Regions from separate parts of the Phreatobacter oligotrophus genome, predicted to be linked through region 2. Evidence: riboswitches for the same ligand, from Rfam matches in the RefSeq annotation. Region 2 holds a riboswitch; each other region holds the start of a gene.
What was found. A riboswitch is a leader RNA that binds a small molecule or an ion and turns the genes downstream of it on or off. The one in region 2 is predicted to bind cobalamin.
Positions count from the first base shown of each region.

Region 1: linked by a shared signal. The riboswitch ahead of C8P69_RS21645 (DUF1636 family protein) and the one ahead of cobU (bifunctional adenosylcobinamide kinase/adenosylcobinamide-phosphate guanylyltransferase) in region 2 are both predicted to bind cobalamin.
Region 3: linked by a shared signal. The riboswitch ahead of C8P69_RS20585 (TonB-dependent receptor plug domain-containing protein) and the one ahead of cobU (bifunctional adenosylcobinamide kinase/adenosylcobinamide-phosphate guanylyltransferase) in region 2 are both predicted to bind cobalamin.

Region 1 is NZ_PZZL01000020.1:4,837-10,041, reverse strand. It holds gene cobN (cobaltochelatase subunit CobN) at 1-2,382, opposite strand, end outside; gene cobW (cobalamin biosynthesis protein CobW) at 2,386-3,423, opposite strand; gene C8P69_RS21645 (DUF1636 family protein) at 3,420-3,848, opposite strand; cobalamin riboswitch at 3,964-4,162, opposite strand; gene cobU (bifunctional adenosylcobinamide kinase/adenosylcobinamide-phosphate guanylyltransferase) at 4,280-4,822, shown strand; gene cobO (cob(I)yrinic acid a,c-diamide adenosyltransferase) at 4,819-5,205, shown strand, end outside.
Region 2 is NZ_PZZL01000003.1:165,879-171,083, forward strand. It holds gene C8P69_RS07975 (cobyric acid synthase) at 1-517, opposite strand, end outside; gene cobO (cob(I)yrinic acid a,c-diamide adenosyltransferase) at 538-1,167, opposite strand; gene cobU (bifunctional adenosylcobinamide kinase/adenosylcobinamide-phosphate guanylyltransferase) at 1,209-1,748, opposite strand; cobalamin riboswitch at 1,855-2,046, opposite strand; gene C8P69_RS07990 (GbsR/MarR family transcriptional regulator) at 2,160-2,738, shown strand; gene C8P69_RS07995 (cytochrome d ubiquinol oxidase subunit II) at 2,729-3,733, opposite strand; gene C8P69_RS08000 (cytochrome ubiquinol oxidase subunit I) at 3,739-5,091, opposite strand.
Region 3 is NZ_PZZL01000013.1:24,384-29,588, forward strand. It holds gene C8P69_RS20585 (TonB-dependent receptor plug domain-containing protein) at 1-1,923, opposite strand, end outside; cobalamin riboswitch at 2,049-2,266, opposite strand; gene C8P69_RS20590 (MBL fold metallo-hydrolase) at 2,371-3,351, opposite strand; gene C8P69_RS20595 (DUF2778 domain-containing protein) at 3,474-4,706, opposite strand; tRNA gene C8P69_RS20600 (tRNA-Thr) at 4,976-5,050, shown strand; gene C8P69_RS20605 (TadE/TadG family type IV pilus assembly protein) at 5,060-5,205, opposite strand, start outside.

The DNA of each region.
Region 1 (5,205 bases), on a different contig from region 2:
CTCCTCGCCGCCCGTTCGCAATGTAGCGCTGCCCCACAGGTCGATCACCAAAGCGCGCGGCATCTCGCCGTGGGTCTGCATATAGCCGCGGATGACCTCGTCCGCCGCCAGGCGGCCGAGGTCCATGGCGGTCGGCGTCGGCAGTGTGCGCGGGTCGGCGGTATACATATTGCGCCCGGTCGGCATCACGTCGCGACGCTCACGATGCGGCGAGCCGGAGGGCCCGGGTGCGATCCGTCGTCCGTCGAGCGCATCGATCAGACTGCGCCGTTCGCTGTCCGCGCTCGCGGTCCAGGCAGGATCCGCCCCACCACCCAAAGGCGCGCGTCCGTAGATGTGCTGGCCATCCTTGACCGCGAGATCCTTGAGATCGCACAGCCAAGCATCGATGCGGCGCAGCGCCTCTTCCGGATTGGCGCGCGTCTCAACGCCGGCCTCGCGGGCAAGGCCGCTACGCTGCGCGGTCTCGACGATCAGGCCGGCCAGCCGCTCGCGCCGGCGGCGGTCAAGGCCATCGGCCTGGGCATATTCATCGACCAGCCGTTCCAGCTCGCGCGCGTCGCCGGACAAGTCCGCACCCACGAGTGGTGGCGGCAGATGGCCGATGGTGAGCGCTGCGATCCGTCGCTTGGCCTGCGCCGCCTCGCCGGGATTGCTGACGATGAAGGGATAGATGACCGGCAGCGATCCGACGACAGCTTCCGGGAAGCACGCCTGCGTCAATGCCACCGCCTTGCCGGGAAGCCATTCGAGCGTGCCGTGAGCACCCATGTGGACGATGGCGTCGACGGCTGCGACATGCTGCATCCATAGCCCGAAGGCCAGCAGCGCATGGCGCGGCGGCAATGACGGATCGTGATAGTCCGACCGCCGGCTGCCCGGTCGCCCGCGGTCGGGCGGCAAGGCCACGATCGCGTTGCCAAAGCTGCGCGCGCGGAAATGGAACGCACCGTCGCGCACATCGGGATCGGTCTCCGGCTCGCCCCATGCGGCGCGGATTTTTTCGTCGACGCTCAACGGAAGCTTGGCAAGCTGCTCGCGATACGCCGCGATGGACATGCAACAGTCGGAGTCCGGCTTGCCGACAGCGTAAAGCAGTGCTTTCGAACTCTGAGGCGCGTCTGAAACAGCATAGCCCGCATCCGCAAGATCGGTGAGCAGCGCGTTGACGCTGGCCGGCACATCAAGGCCGACGGCATAGCCGGTCCGGCCCGGCGCCCCGGGATAATCGGGCATCAGGATCGCAATCCGCCGTTCGTGGCGCGGCTTCATCTGCAATCGCACCAAGCTCGCAATCCGATCGGCCACGGCATCGATCCGACCCGGCTCAGGCTCATTAGCGATGCCGGTGAACGCCAAGCCTTCGAACAGTTGCGAGGGATTTTTGAATGACAACACGCCGGCAAGCACGCGGCCATCGAGTTCGGGCAGCACGACATGCATGGCGAGATCGGCGGCGCCAAACCCGCGCGGGCTGTCGCTCCAGGCCGCACGCTTGGTGGTGGCGACGATGGCCTGAAGCACGGGAACACCGACGTCATCGAGCGGCGTTGGCGCGCCGGGTTCTCCGGCGGCGGCAAACGCCGTCGTGGTGACGATCACAGCGGGAGCCAACCGCGATAATGCCGCGCGTAGGAACAAGGCGGCTTCGGCATCCTTCAGGCTGGTGACGAACAGCGGCGCCGGCGCGAGCCCACGCGCGACCAGCGCATGATAGAGCGCATCGATCGGCGCAACGTCCGCGGCCAGCAGCATCGACCTGTAAAAGACGATCGGGATCACCGGCCGCCCGTGCGTAATCGTGCTCAGGAGGCGATCGAGATCAATCGTTTGTTCCGCCGGCGTGTATCCACCGGCCCGTGGCAGCGGGCTGGGTTCGGAATATTTCAACGCCGCCCCTGCATGTCCGGACAACCGGCGCAAGAGCGCGCGAAGATTGTCACGGCCACCCTCACGGAAGTAGCGCAGCAAGGCCGCGAGTTCGTCGGACGGCAGCGTCGATATCTCGGCAAGCCGCGGATCGTCGCGATCCTCGCCGGGTAACACTGCCAGCGCGATGCCGCGTTCCTGCGCGAGCACGGCGAGCCGCTCAATTCCGTATTGCCACCAAACGAGCCCGCCGAGCAGACGGACGACGATCACCTTGGCATGGCGGCCAACGCGATCGATCCAGAGGTCGACCGACATCGGGTGCTTGAGATCGCGCAATTGCACCAGACGGACGCTCGGCAACGTCTCGCGCTCGACGGCCCAGGCTGCGGCAAGTCCGCCTAGATCGCTGTCGGCAAACGAAAGAATAGCGATATCGCCGGGCGGCTGACCGAGATCGACCGGCTCGACGATGTCGTCAAGGCTCGCTGAGCTGGTCGTCAATAGATGCATCGATCATCCACTGAGCATGCGCGTGATGACGGCGCGGTCTAGTCCCTTAAGCCCGATCACCACTAGGCGCGTCTCGCGCTTTTCCGACGCGGCCCAGGGGCGATCGTAGTGCGACGTGACGCGCGGGCCGACCGCCTGCACCAAGAGCCGCATCGGCTTGCCGCGCACCGCCGCGAAACCCTTGATCCGCAGCACGCCGGTCGCCTCGGCGGTCGCCGCCACGAGACCCGTCAGCGCCGCCGGGTCGTCGATCTCAGGCAGCGGCACGACGAAGCTGTCGAAATCGTCGTGATCATGATCGAGCTCGTCGTCATGCAACGTCCGGCGGTTTTCGATATCGGCTTCGGTGCCGACATTGAGGCCGAGCAGCGTCGGCGCATCGACCTTGCCGTTCGACACCTGCACGACCTTGACCGCGCGCGGCAAGGCCTTGGCGATTGACGCCGACGCTTTGTCGATCCCCGATTGATCAAGAAGATCGCATTTGTTCATCACGACAAGATCGGCGCATGCGATCTGATCTTGGAACACTTCTTCGATCGGATCGTCATGATCGAGCGCGTTGTCCGCCGCACGCTGCGTGGCCAGCGCCTTCATGTCGCCCGACACCTGGCCGTCGGCCAGCGCCGCGCCATCGACGACCGCGACCACGCCATCCACGGTCACGCGATTCTTGATCGACGGCCAGTGGAACGCTTGGACCAGCGGCTTTGGCAGCGCGAGCCCGGAGGTCTCGATCACGATGTGTTCGACCTTAGGACGGAGCGCGAGAATGACGTCGAGCGCCGGGACAAACTCGTCGGCCACGGTGCAACACAGGCACCCGTTCGCAAGCTCGACGATATTCTCCTCGGGGCAGGTTTCGTCGCCGCAACCCTTCAAGATTTCGCCGTCGATGCCGACATCGCCAAATTCATTGACGATGATGGCGAGCCGGCGCCCGTTCGCATTGGCCAGCACGTGACGGATCAGCGTCGTCTTGCCGGCCCCCAGAAAGCCGGTGACGATCGTACATGGAACGCGCGCAAGCTCATCCGTCATTCGCTCGGCTCCTGAAAATCAAACGGCGGCACCCGCGCGATCAATCCCCGCTTCAAGGCGTCCGGCCGGTCGCGCCACGGCATCAAGCCGTCGGCCGATTGAGCGAGAAGCTGCGCGCCTTGCACCAACGCCTGCGCGTCCGCCGCCGGATCGAGATGACCGAATACGTAAGTCCACGCGGGGGCCGATGCATCGGTCCGTCGCATCACCGCGCTGCAGCCGCGCTTGCAATTAGCAAGGCAGCGCAACGGTTGAACGGTGATATCGGTGTTTTCAGCCGCACGCGCCGTTGCCGCGGCAAGCGCCGCGCCGGGGCGTGGCGCATCGTCCGGATCGTCGGGCTGCCGGCACGTCGTGCAGACATAGATGATGGCTGTCGCGCCGTTACGCGCCTCAATGTCTGCGTTGTTGGAATTATCGGCCATTGTCACCCGCGCTGCTCCTCCTTGGAGCGATCCGCATTAATCTCGGGTGCTCGAACGGCATACGCCGCCCGATGAGGCCGTCACAGCGTTGTTTGTGCCAGGGCACCCCGCCCGGCACGTGACGGAACTAACGGCAGGTCTCCTGGCTTGCGGGTCACCGCCCGTCACCGCCTTCCCGGGAATGTCCCAGTGGCATTGTGGCACGAGCTCGCCGCTTACAGTTGCGGGGGCAGCTACGGAATTGGGACCTTCGTCCCGCACCGCATTCCCTTTTCGCTCTTCTGTTCGAAAAGACCGTCAGTTCCAGACCTATAAATGGCCAGATGGCGGCTTTGTCAATGGACGCACCAGTTGGCGCGCCGGTGCGGCCCTAGCCTTTTGGGTGGGCAATATGGTTCAAAGGACCGCGCCGGCTTAGGGTGATGATTTGAATGGTGGATGGTCTATTGGCAAGCGACGGCCCGCAATTGACCCTTGTCCTCGGCGGCGCCCGGTCGGGCAAAAGCCGCTATGCGGAATCGGCTGTCATGGCGTCGCGACCGCCCTGGATATACGTCGCGACCGCGGAACCATTGGACGACGAGATGGCGGCGCGGATCGCCAAGCACCGCGATCGTCGCGGACGCGATTGGCAAACGGTCGAAGCGCCGCTCGACCTCGCTGGGGCGATCTCCACCGCAGCGGCATCGAGCGCAATTCTCGTCGATTGCCTGACGCTGTGGCTCTCAAATCTGATGCTCAAGGAACGCGACATCGACGCCGAAGTTGAGCGCCTCGAAACCGCAATGACGACGCGCAAGACGCCGCTCGTTCTGGTCAGCAACGAGGTCGGATTTGGCATCGTGCCAGAGAACGCACAAGCTCGGCGATTTCGCGATCTGCAAGGGCGGCTCAATCAGCGGATCGCGGCGCGTGCCGACCGCGTCGTCCTCGTCGTCGCAGGGCTGCCGATGTTCGTAAAGGGAACGCCATGAGCAAGATCATCGACGAGACCGAAGCCGAACGCCACCGCGCCAAGATGGAAAAGCGAAAGGCGGTGCAGGACGCCGAGATCGCGGAAAAGACAGTCGAGAAGGGCCTGCTGATCATCCACACCGGTACCGGCAAGGGCAAGTCGACCGCGGCTTTCGGGCTCGCGCTCCGCATGCTCGGACGCGGGCGGCGCGTCGGCGTTATCCAATTCATCAAGGGTGCCTGGCATTCGGCGGAACGCGACGCGCTGGAGACCTTCGGCGATCAGGTGGTCTGGCACACCATGGGCGAAGGCTTCACCTGGGATACGCAGGACCTTAAGCGCGACGTCGCCGCGGCAGAACGCGCCTGGAACAAAGCCTGCGAACTGATGGCCGACCCGACG
Region 2 (5,205 bases):
TGCCGACGAGGCTGGCGATCACGCCACCCCGGTCGATGTCGCCGACGAGGACGACCGGCACATCCGCGGCCAGCGCGAAACCCATATTGGCGATGTCGCCGGCCCGCAGGTTGATCTCGGCCGGACTGCCGGCGCCCTCGACGAGGACGATGTCGGCTTCGGCCTCGAGATGGGCGAAGCTTTCCATCACCTTCGGCATGAGCTCGCCCTTGCGGGCCCCGAAGCTCCTGGCCTCAAGCGTCCCGGCGCGACGGCCCTGGACGATGACCTGCGCGCCCTTGTCGGTTTCCGGCTTGAGCAGCACCGGATTCATGTGCACCGACGGGGCGACGCCGGCCGCGCGCGCCTGAAGCGCCTGGGCACGCCCGATCTCGCCGCCATCGACGGTGACGGCGGCATTGTTCGACATGTTCTGCGGCTTGAAGGGCCGCACCGCGAAGCCGCGCCGGTGCAGGGCCCGGGCGAGACCCGCGACGAGGGTGGATTTCCCAACATTGGAGCCGGTGCCCTGCAGCATCAGGGCGGGCGTGCGACGGGTCAAAACTCGATGCCCTTCTGCGCTTTGACGCCGTCGCGGAACGGGTGCTTCACCAGGGTCATCTCGGTGACGAGGTCCGCCATGGTGACGAGCTCGGCCGGCGCGTTGCGTCCGGTGATGACGACATGCTTGCCCGGCGGCGTCTCGGCCTTGAGGAAATCGACGACCTCCTCGACGGGCAGGTAGCCGTAGCGCAACACGATGTTCAGCTCATCCAGCAGCACCATGGCGTGGCGGTCGTCGCGGATGAATTCCTTCGACAGCTCCCAGGCCGCACGGGCCGAGGCGATATCGGCGGCGCGGTCCTGCGTGTCCCAGGTGAAGCCGTCGCCCATGATGGCGAGGGTGCAGAGGTCGGGAAAGCGGCGCAGCAGCAGCGCTTCGCCGGTGACGAAGGACTCGGCCTTGGTGAACTGCACCACCGCGACGGGCATGCCGTGGCCGATATGGCGGAAGACCATGCCGAGCGCGGCGGAGGTCTTTCCCTTGCCGGTGCCGGTATGGACGATGAGCAGGCCCTTCTCGACCGTCTTGGTGGCCATCATGCGGGCGCGGGCCACCTGCACCTTCTTCATCTTCTCGGCATGGCGAGCATCGGCGACGGCATCGGCGCTGGACGTATCGGTCATGGACGTATCGGTCATGGAAAACATCTTTCGGAAATGACGTGTCAGGCAGGTTTCAGGGTGAGGGGCAGGCCGGCGGCGACGAAAACAACGCGGTCCGCCCTGGCGGCGATGGCCTGGTTGAGCCGGCCCTGGGCATCGCGGAAGGCGCGGCCGAGGGGAGTCTCCGGCACGAGGCCGAGCCCGACCTCGTTGGAGACGAGGACGACGGGCGCCGCTGCCCCGCCGAGGGCGGTCACCAGCGCTTCCTGCGCGTCGGCCGGATCGCGACCGGCGAGCATGACATTGGAGAGCCACAGGGTCAGGCAGTCGACGAGCAGGGAGCGGCCCGGGCGGGCTTCGCGCCCGATGGCGCCGGCCAGGTCCAGCGGCTCCTCCACCGTGGTCCAGCCGCGCCCCTGCCGGTCGGCGCGGTGGCGGGCGATGCGCTCCGCCATTTCCTCGTCATGGGCTTCCGCCGTGGCGATGTAGACGGGCTCGCCGCCGGCTCCCAGCGCGAGGCGCTCGGCATGGGCGGATTTTCCGGATCGCGCGCCGCCGAGGACGAGCGTCACGAGGCCGGTCGGAGGGAATGGAGGTGACACGAATCCTGTCCCGGCGCACGGCGCCAGAAGGCCAGCCCTGACGGTCGAGACCTGGCATTCGGCCTCGCCAGCGCGCCGCCCGTGCTCCCCGCCGGGCTGCGTCCATCAGCAGCGTTCCCGAGCAGCCGGTCTCCTGGCTCGCGACTCCAGCGCCCCATCGGCCTTCCCGGCCTCTCGGCCAGTGGCTGTCGACGGGGCTCGTCGCCTACAGTTGCGGGGGCAGCCGCGGCTTCGGGCGAACCCCCACCGCATTCCCGTTTCACCCGCCGCGGCGGGCACTGCTCGTGGGGCCAAGGTTGCACAACCCAAGGGGGCGCTCAACGTCGCCTGCCGCACATGGTGAACGCATCGGCGTTGATCGGCAGGGCCCCTTCCGCTAGTGCGGTGCGACCGATAAGGCTGATCCAACCGATGAACCTTCCGCCGCTCATTCAGGCCTTCGTGCTCCATTTCGGCGAGATGGGCTCGCGCTGGGGCATCAACCGCACCGTCGGCCAGGTCTATGCGGTGTTCTTCCTCGCCGACCGGCCGCTCTGCGCCGACGATCTCGTCGATGCCCTGGGCGTGGCGCGCTCCAACGTCGCCATGGCCCTGAAGGAATTGCAGAGCTGGGAGCTCATCCGGCTGAAGCATGTGCCCGGCGAGCGCCGCGACTTCTACGTCACGCTCGACGATGTCTGGGCCATCGTCCGCAAGCTGGTCGAGCAGAGGAAGCGCCGCGAGATCGACCCGACCATGACGGTCCTGCGCGAATTGCTGATGGAGCAGCCGGGGTCGGAGGCCGAGCGCTACGCCCAGGGGCGGATGCAGGCCATGCATGAGGCCATCGACCTGCTCACCACCTGGTACGACGACGTCGAGCGGCTGGAGACCGAGCGGTTGATCCAGCTCCTCAGCCTCGGCTCGCGCATCGTCAAGGCGCTGGACTGGAAGGACAAGCTCTTCCCCGGCAAGGGCCGCCGGGGCAAGGGCGAGCCCGATCAGTCGTAGCGCAGCTCGCCGGCCTTGCCGCGGAACACCCAGTAGGCGAAGGCCGAATAGGCGATGATGACCGGCACGACGATGAGCGCGCCGAAGAGGATGATCGCGAGGCTCTCGGGCGCAGCCGCCGCCGCATAGATGGTGAGCCTGTCCGGGACGATGAACGGATAGAAGGAATAGGCGAGGCCGAAGAAGGCCAGCACCATGATGCCGGCGGAGCCTGCGAAGGGCACCCAGCGGAACCGGTCGCGCGAATCCGGCAGATGCGAGAGGGCGATGAAGACCGCCACGGCGAGGAGGCCGGCGGTGATCGGCAGCGGCGACAGGAAGAGGATCTCCGGCAGCGAGAACCACTTGGTGAAGATGCGCGGCGAGACGAGCGGCGTCGCCACCGAGATGGCGAGGAAGCCGATCATGGTGACCACCAGCGCCAGCCGCGCCCGCTTCACCGCATAGCGCTGCAAATCGCCCTCGGTCTTGATGATGAGCCAGGCCGCGCCCATCAGCGCATAGCCGGCGGCGACGCAGACCGCCGTCAGCAGCCCAAAGGAGACGGTGGGCAGCGTGCTCTCGAGCCCGGTCACATAGAGGCCGAGCATGTAGCCCTGGGTCAGCGCGGTGAGCAGCGAGCCGCCGAAGAAGGCGCGGTCCCACAGCGGCTTCCACGAGGCCTCCGCCTTGGCGCGGAACTCGAAGGCGACGCCGCGCAGGATCAGCGCCACCAGCATCAGCGCCACCGGCAGGTAGAGCGCGGTGAGGATCATGCCGTGGGCGATGGGGAAGGCGACGAGCAGCAGGCCGATGGCCAGCACCAGCCAGGTCTCGTTGGCGTCCCAGAAGGGGCCGATCGAGGCGACCATGCGGTCGCGCTCCGCGCCGCTGGCGCCGGGAAAGAGGATGCCCACCCCGAGATCGAAGCCGTCGAGGACGACATAGATCAGGATCGACAGGCCCATCAGGGCGGCGAAGGCGAGCGGCAGCCAGACGGCGGGATCGTTGAACATCAGGCTCACTCCGCCGCGACGAAGGCGTTGGGATGCGGCGTCGGACCCGTCTCCACCGGCTTGCCGGCCGCACCCTTGCGGGCGAGCAGGAACAGCGTGGCGATATAGGCCGCGAGCAGCGCCGCATAAACGAGGAGGTAGCCGACCAGCGTCGTCGCCACCATCGCGGCCGGCACCGCCGAGACCGCGTCCGCCGTGCGCAGCACGCCCGAGACGAGCCAGGGCTGGCGGCCGATCTCGGTGACGTACCAGCCGGCGAGAGTCGCGACCCAACCCGAGAAGGTCATGGCGACGAGGCCGCGGGCGAGCCAGGGATGCGGCTCGCCGCGCCGCCACAGCCAGAAGGCGCCGCCCCACGAGACCAGCAGCATCAGCATGCCGACGCCGACCATGATGCGGAAGGCGAAGAAGACCGGCGCCACTGGCGGATGCTTGCCCTGATAGTCGTTGAGGCCGGGAATGACGCCCTGCGGGTCATGCTTGAGGATGAGGCTGGCGCCATAGGGCACGCCGATCTCGAAGCGGTTCTCGCGCGCCTTCTCGTCGGGCCAGGCGAAGAGGAGCAGCGGCTTGGCGGGACCGGTCTCCCAGTTGCCCTCCATGGCCGCGACCTTCTGCGGCTGGTGCTTCAGCGTGTTGAGGCCGTGCATGTCGCCGGCGAAGATCTGGATGGGGATGAGGATCGCCGCGAGGCCGACGCCGAATCGCAGGGCCGAGAGCACGGCCGGCGAGCGGTCATTGCGCAGCCACCGATAGGCGGACAGGCCCGCGATGAGGAAGGCCGCCGTCAGGCCCGAGGCGAGCAGCATATGCGCCAGCCGGTAGGGCATGGACGGGTTGAAGATGATGGCGAACCAGTCGGTCGCATGGACCACGCCATTGCGGATCTCGAACCCGACCGGCGTGTGCATCCACGAGTTCAGCACGATGATCCAGAAGGCCGAGAGCGTGGTGCCGCCGGCGACCAGCACCGTCGCGGTGGTATGCGCCCAGCCCGGCACCTTGCGGAAGCCGAACAGCATGATGCCGAGGAACACCGCCTCGAGGAAGAAGGCGGTCATCACCTCATAGGCGAGCAAGGGGCCGGCGACATTGCCGACTTTTTCCATGAAGCCCGGCCAGTTCGTGCCGAACTGGAAGCTCATGGTGATGCCCGAGACGACGCCGAGCGCGAAGGACAGGGCGAAGACCTTCACCCAGAAATGGTAGACGTCCATCCACTTGAGGTCGCCGGTCGCGCGGTAGCGGAGCTTGAAGAAGACCAGCGCCCAGCCCATCGCGATGGTGATGGTGGGGAAGAGGATGTGGAACGAGATGTTCGCAGCGAACTGGATCCGCGCGAGGATGGTCGGGTCCATGATGGTCGCGTTCATGGCGTCAAGGCTCCTGTTCCTGGCCGGGGGATACCGGAACACCCGCGAGCCGGGACCATGCCGGTGCGCGTCTCAAGAATGCCGTCAGCCCATGACGGC
Region 3 (5,205 bases), on a different contig from region 2:
GCGGTTGAGTTCGTGGGAGATCTGCGCGCCCACCAGCGTGTAGGCGCCGAGCCGCACGTCCGTGGCGCCGGCCGGCCCGAAGAAGCTGTCCCGCATGGTGCCGTTGTGGGCGACGGTGACTGTGACCTTCGTCTTGTCGTCCGGCAGGGTCGCCACCGCCGAGAGGCTCGCGGCATGGCGCGGACGGCGCAGCGCCTCCTTGCCGACATAGACGCCGCCGACGAGTTCGGCCGACTGGGTGTCCGTGTAGGTGTAGGAGCCGGTGATCGACAGCCAGCCGAGCGGGCGCGCCGTCACTGCCACCTCGACGCCCTGGCGGGTCGTCTCGAAGGGCAGGTTGATCGCCGTGCCGCCGGACTGGACGATGGCATCGCGCACGCTGGCGCGGAAATAGGTGACGTCGGTCACGAGCTTGCCGCCGAACCAGCGCTGCTCGATGCCGGCATCCCAGCCGATGGAATGTTCAGGCCGCAGCGTCGGGTTGCCGGTGAAATTGGCGAAGAAGCCGAAGAGCTCGAAGAAGGTCGGGTTGGTCACGCCCTTGCCGATCGATGCGTGCAGCTTCGTGCCGGTGCCAAGCGTCTGGGCCGCCGTCACGCGCCAGGTCAGCGCATTGCGGAAGGCAGAGTTCCAGTCCTGGCGGAGCGCGCCGGAGAGCGACAGGCCGGTCGGCAGGCTGACGAGATACTCGCCGAACAGGCCCTTGCGCTCGCGCGAGCGGCCCGCGCCGGCATAGGTGTCGTTGACGAAGGGCCCGAAGAAACCATCGCTCTCGTAGTAGTAGCGGAAATGCTCGCGGGTGATGTCGGCGCCGCCGACGACGGTGTGGCGGGCGCCGAGCAGGCCGGGCGTCTCGAACGTATAGGCCGAGCGGTACTCCGCCCGGTTGCGCTCGGTGCGCGACCAGAAGCCCTGGCTCTCGAGGAAGCCGAAGGCCGAGACATAGCTGTCGCGGGCATTGGTCGACTGCTGCGAGGTGTCGGCGGAGAAGCGATGCGTCCAGGCCCCGTCGAGCAGCTTGGCAGTGGCGGCGACACGGCCCTGGATGTCGTTGGCGGTGTTGCGCCCGGTGCCGGCGGCAAGGAAGCCGTAGTTCGGATCGGTGACGAAGCCCGGTCCGAAGGCGGTGTTGCCGGGATTGTAGAAGCCGCTGCGGCTGACCATCCGGAACACGCCCTCGACGTCGAACCAGTCGGCAAGGTCCGCGCCGATCTTGGCGGAGAGCGAGCCCATGTCCGAGCCGTTGGGCCGCGTGGTGCCGGGCGCGACGACGAAGCCGCCGGAGCGCAGGCCCGAAATGGAGATGGCGGCGTGGAAGGGACCCTGCGCGCCGCGGACGGTCGCCGAGCCCTGGAGCGTGCCGAAGGACCCGCCCTCGATCCGCGCCGTCAGCTCAGGCTTGGCGAGGCCGCGGCCCGACTTGGTGGTGATGGAGATGACGCCAGCCTGGGCATTGGGGCCCCAGATACCGGATTGCGGGCCACGGATCACCTCGATCCGCGCGATGCTGTCCACCGGCAGGTTGGCGAGGTCGGCATCGCCCGAGTTCACGTCGTTGATGGGAATGCCGTCGACCACCACCAGGACCTGGTTGGATTCGGCGCCGCGCACGCGCGTCTGGGTGAGGCTGCCGCGGCCGCCGGACTGGTTGACGGCGACGCCGGGCACGAGGCGCAGCACGTCCGGGACGCTTGCCGCGCCCTGGTTGGCGATGTCCTCGGCGGTGATGACGGTGACGGCCGAGCCGACGCGCGGGGCCTCCAGCGGCACGTTGCTGGCGCCGAACACGGTGATTTCGGGCAGTTGCGCCGCGGGGAGCGGCGGCTGCTGCGCTGCGACGGGACCGGGAACGAGAATCACCGCCGCCGTGGCGAGCAGAACGGAAAGACGTTGACGACGGGGGAGACGGGAAACGACAGGCATGGCGGAACTCCGCTGCGGACCCAGATGGTCGCGGAATTCCGGCCTGAAGAGGCCAAACGTCCGCGACGGTGGTGTCACGGATCAAGCGGAAGGGACCGCTCCCGGGCGCGCCTCCCGCACGCACGGACAGTGACGTCGCGTCGGCCGGTCTCCTGGCTCGCGGGTCGTCGCCCGGTCCCCGCCTTCCCGAAGCCCGAACGGGGCGTCAGTGGCTGATGGGGGAGGGCTCACCGCTTACAGTTGCGGGGGCAGCTGCGGCCTTGCGGAGGGCCATGAGGCCCGCCACGCACCGCATTCCCGTGGCCGTCCCTTGCGGGCGGCCGCCGTCGCGTGCCCCATGAATGCGCCGGGTTGCGACAATGTGTCAATCCGGCGGCAAGCGGATGCCCCCATGCGAAAGGCCCGCCGTTGCCGGCGGGCCTTCCGATCAGAGCGCTGGGCGTCAGGTCAGATGGACGGGGTCCACTGGGCCGGGACGAGCTGGAAACCGGCGCCGTCCTTGGCGATGTAGCCGTTGGACGGGAAGGGCGCGTGGTAGAAGTGCACGCGGGTCTTCTCGCTCGCCGCCATGTCGAGCAGCTGGCGACGGGTCGCGCGGGCGGCATCGGCATCCATGTCGAAGATCGCCGACCAGTCGGGATTGCGCACGAAGAGGGCGGGGTGGTTGGTCACGTCCGCCATGTAGACGAGCTTGGCATTGCCCGAGGAGATCATGAACACGCTGTGGCCCGGCGAGTGGCCATAGGCCGGCATCGAGGTCACGCCCGGGGCCACTTCCGCGCCCGGCTTGAACTGCTTCACGGCGGAGGCGACCGGCGAGAAGACGCGGCGGCAGTTCTGGAAGGCGCCGCGCATGGCCTCCGGAGCGGCGTTCATGCGCTCGTCCGACATCCAGAAGGCCCATTCCGGCTCCGGAACCTGGATCTCGGCATTCGGGAAGACGGCGGTGCCGTCGCGCAGGCGGATGCCGTTGATGTGGTCGCCGTGGAAGTGGCTGATGATCACCGAGGAGACGGTGGCCGGATCGAAGCCGGCGGCGCGGAAATTCGCCATCCAGGTGCCCGAGGTCGGAGCGCCGGTATTGCCGTTGCCGGTGTCGAGCAGGACGACCTTGCCGCCGGTCTCGACGACGAGGGTGTTGAAGGGGATCGGGACGGCATTGGTCGGCAGGAAGGCCGAGGCCATGGCAGCCTGAACCGCCGGCAGCTCGGCATTGCGGACGAAGCCCTCGAGCGGACGGGCGAAGAAGCCGTCATTGATGGCGGTGACGGTGATGTCGCCGACCTTGTAGCGGTAGAAGCCGGGGGCCTGGACGGCCGCGGCGGCAGCCTGGGCGAAGGTCTCGCGGGAGGCGGCGGTGAGGAAAGCCGGGGCGGCGAGGGCCGCAGCGCCGGTGGCGAGGGCATGGCGGCGATTGATCGTGGTCATGGTGTCCTCCGACAGGGGCGCAGCCGCCGACAGGTATGCGGACGGCGAGGCAGTAAATTGCCGGAACCGGCCCGCCGTCCAGTGCTTGTCACATGAATGTGACCGCTTGTTTCTCCCGCGCCTCAGCGCGAGGAGACGCGGGTGTTGGCGCGGGCCACGGCGGCCACCGCCTCGGTGCGGTCCCGCACCACGATCAGCCGGCGGATTTCGCCGCGCAGGAAGGCCTGCAGGAAGCGATCGTAGTCCTTGATGGAGATGCAGCCGTTGGAGTCGCCGTTCGGCCCGAGCAGGTAGGTGTGGGCGAGCAGGCCGGCGCGGCCATGGATGGCCTGGCTGCCGCCAACCGGGTTGAGGCGGATGGCGCGCACGCCGTGGAACAGTGCCTCGCGCTCGGTCAGGTCATAGACATGCGGCGGGGTCGGGCCGCGCATCCGCACATGGGCATAGCGGACGTCGTTGCGATAGGCGCCGAGGCCGGACTGGGCCTCCAGCTTCTCGCCGTTCGGCAGGTAGACCATGCGCGAGCCGATGTCATAGATCGCGACGCCCATGGGCGGACGCGGCGCCGGGCCGCCGATCCCGAAGGAGAAACCGCCGCCGAGGCCGCCACCGCGGGAGGCCCCGGCATCGGTGCCGAGATTGCCGTCGCTCGGGGCATAGGCGAGCTGCGGGCCGTCGCCCTGGCCGTCGCGGCGGGGGCCGAAGAGGCGCTCGAAGAAGTTGCGGCCATCCGGCTGGGCCGGAGCGGGCGCGGCGGCGGCCTGCTGCTCGCGGCCGTTGCGGCGGGTGGCGATGCGCGGCGCTTCGGGTGTCGCGGCGGCGGCGGGCGCGTCGGAGGGCCGGCGCATCGGCAGCGGCGCGACCAGGGTCGTGTCGGGGCCGTCCTCGTCCTCCTCGGCGGCGGCGGCGCCGGCGCTGCCCGGACGGGCGAGCGGCATGGGGGCAAGCGGCAGGCCCGGCCGGCTCTCGAGACCGACATCGCGGCCGGGCAGGCTCGCCAGCACCAGCGGGCCGGTCGGCAGGGCAGGGGCGGCCTGCGCCGCGGGAGCCGGCGCGTGGATATGGGCGGCGAGGGGGCGGGCCGTGGCGAAGGTCTGGCGGCCGGCGCCGAGGTCGTAGGCGGGATCCAGCAGCGGCGCGAAGGAGCCGAGCGTCACCAGAGCAGGCTGCCCGGCGCCGATGGTCACCGGCGCGGTCGCGGCCTCGGCGCGCTCGATCGTGCGCGTCTTCAGGGCCAGCGTCGCGAGGCCGGCAAGACCCGCCGACAGCGCAAGCACGGTGAACCAGGGGAAGCGGGGGGCGTCGGCGCGCGCCGAACGGGCACCACGCACGGGGTCGCGGGTCAGGTTACGCATACGCAACGGCCTCGTCACGCTTTGGCACGTTCCCCCCATCGAAGCAGCAGCGAACCATCATCGCCGTTCCCTCGGGGGAGGGCTGCGCAGCGACCGAGCGGCGGAGCGAACCGCCGACGATGGCCGCACAGGAGCCAAACAAAAGAGGCATCCATAAGGCGCGTGAAGGGTTAACCGCCGGTGAAGACCCCATAGTGCCGTGGAGTCGCGGGTGCGGCAACGGCCGTCTTGCCACAGGCGGCCACCATTGGTAGGCGAAGGGCACGGTGGCCGGCTTAGCACAGCGGTAGTGCAGCGGTTTTGTAAACCGAAGGTCGGGGGTTCGATCCCCTCAGCCGGCACCAGTTCCCTTGTCAGTTCGTCAGGCGCAGGCGCTTGATGTGGTCGCCGATGGCGTCGAAGGCATTGGCGAGGCCCTGGTCGGAATCGGCCAGCAGCGCCATGGACGGGTTGGTGGCGCATTGCTGCAGGATGGACTGCGCGGTCGCATCGGTGACGT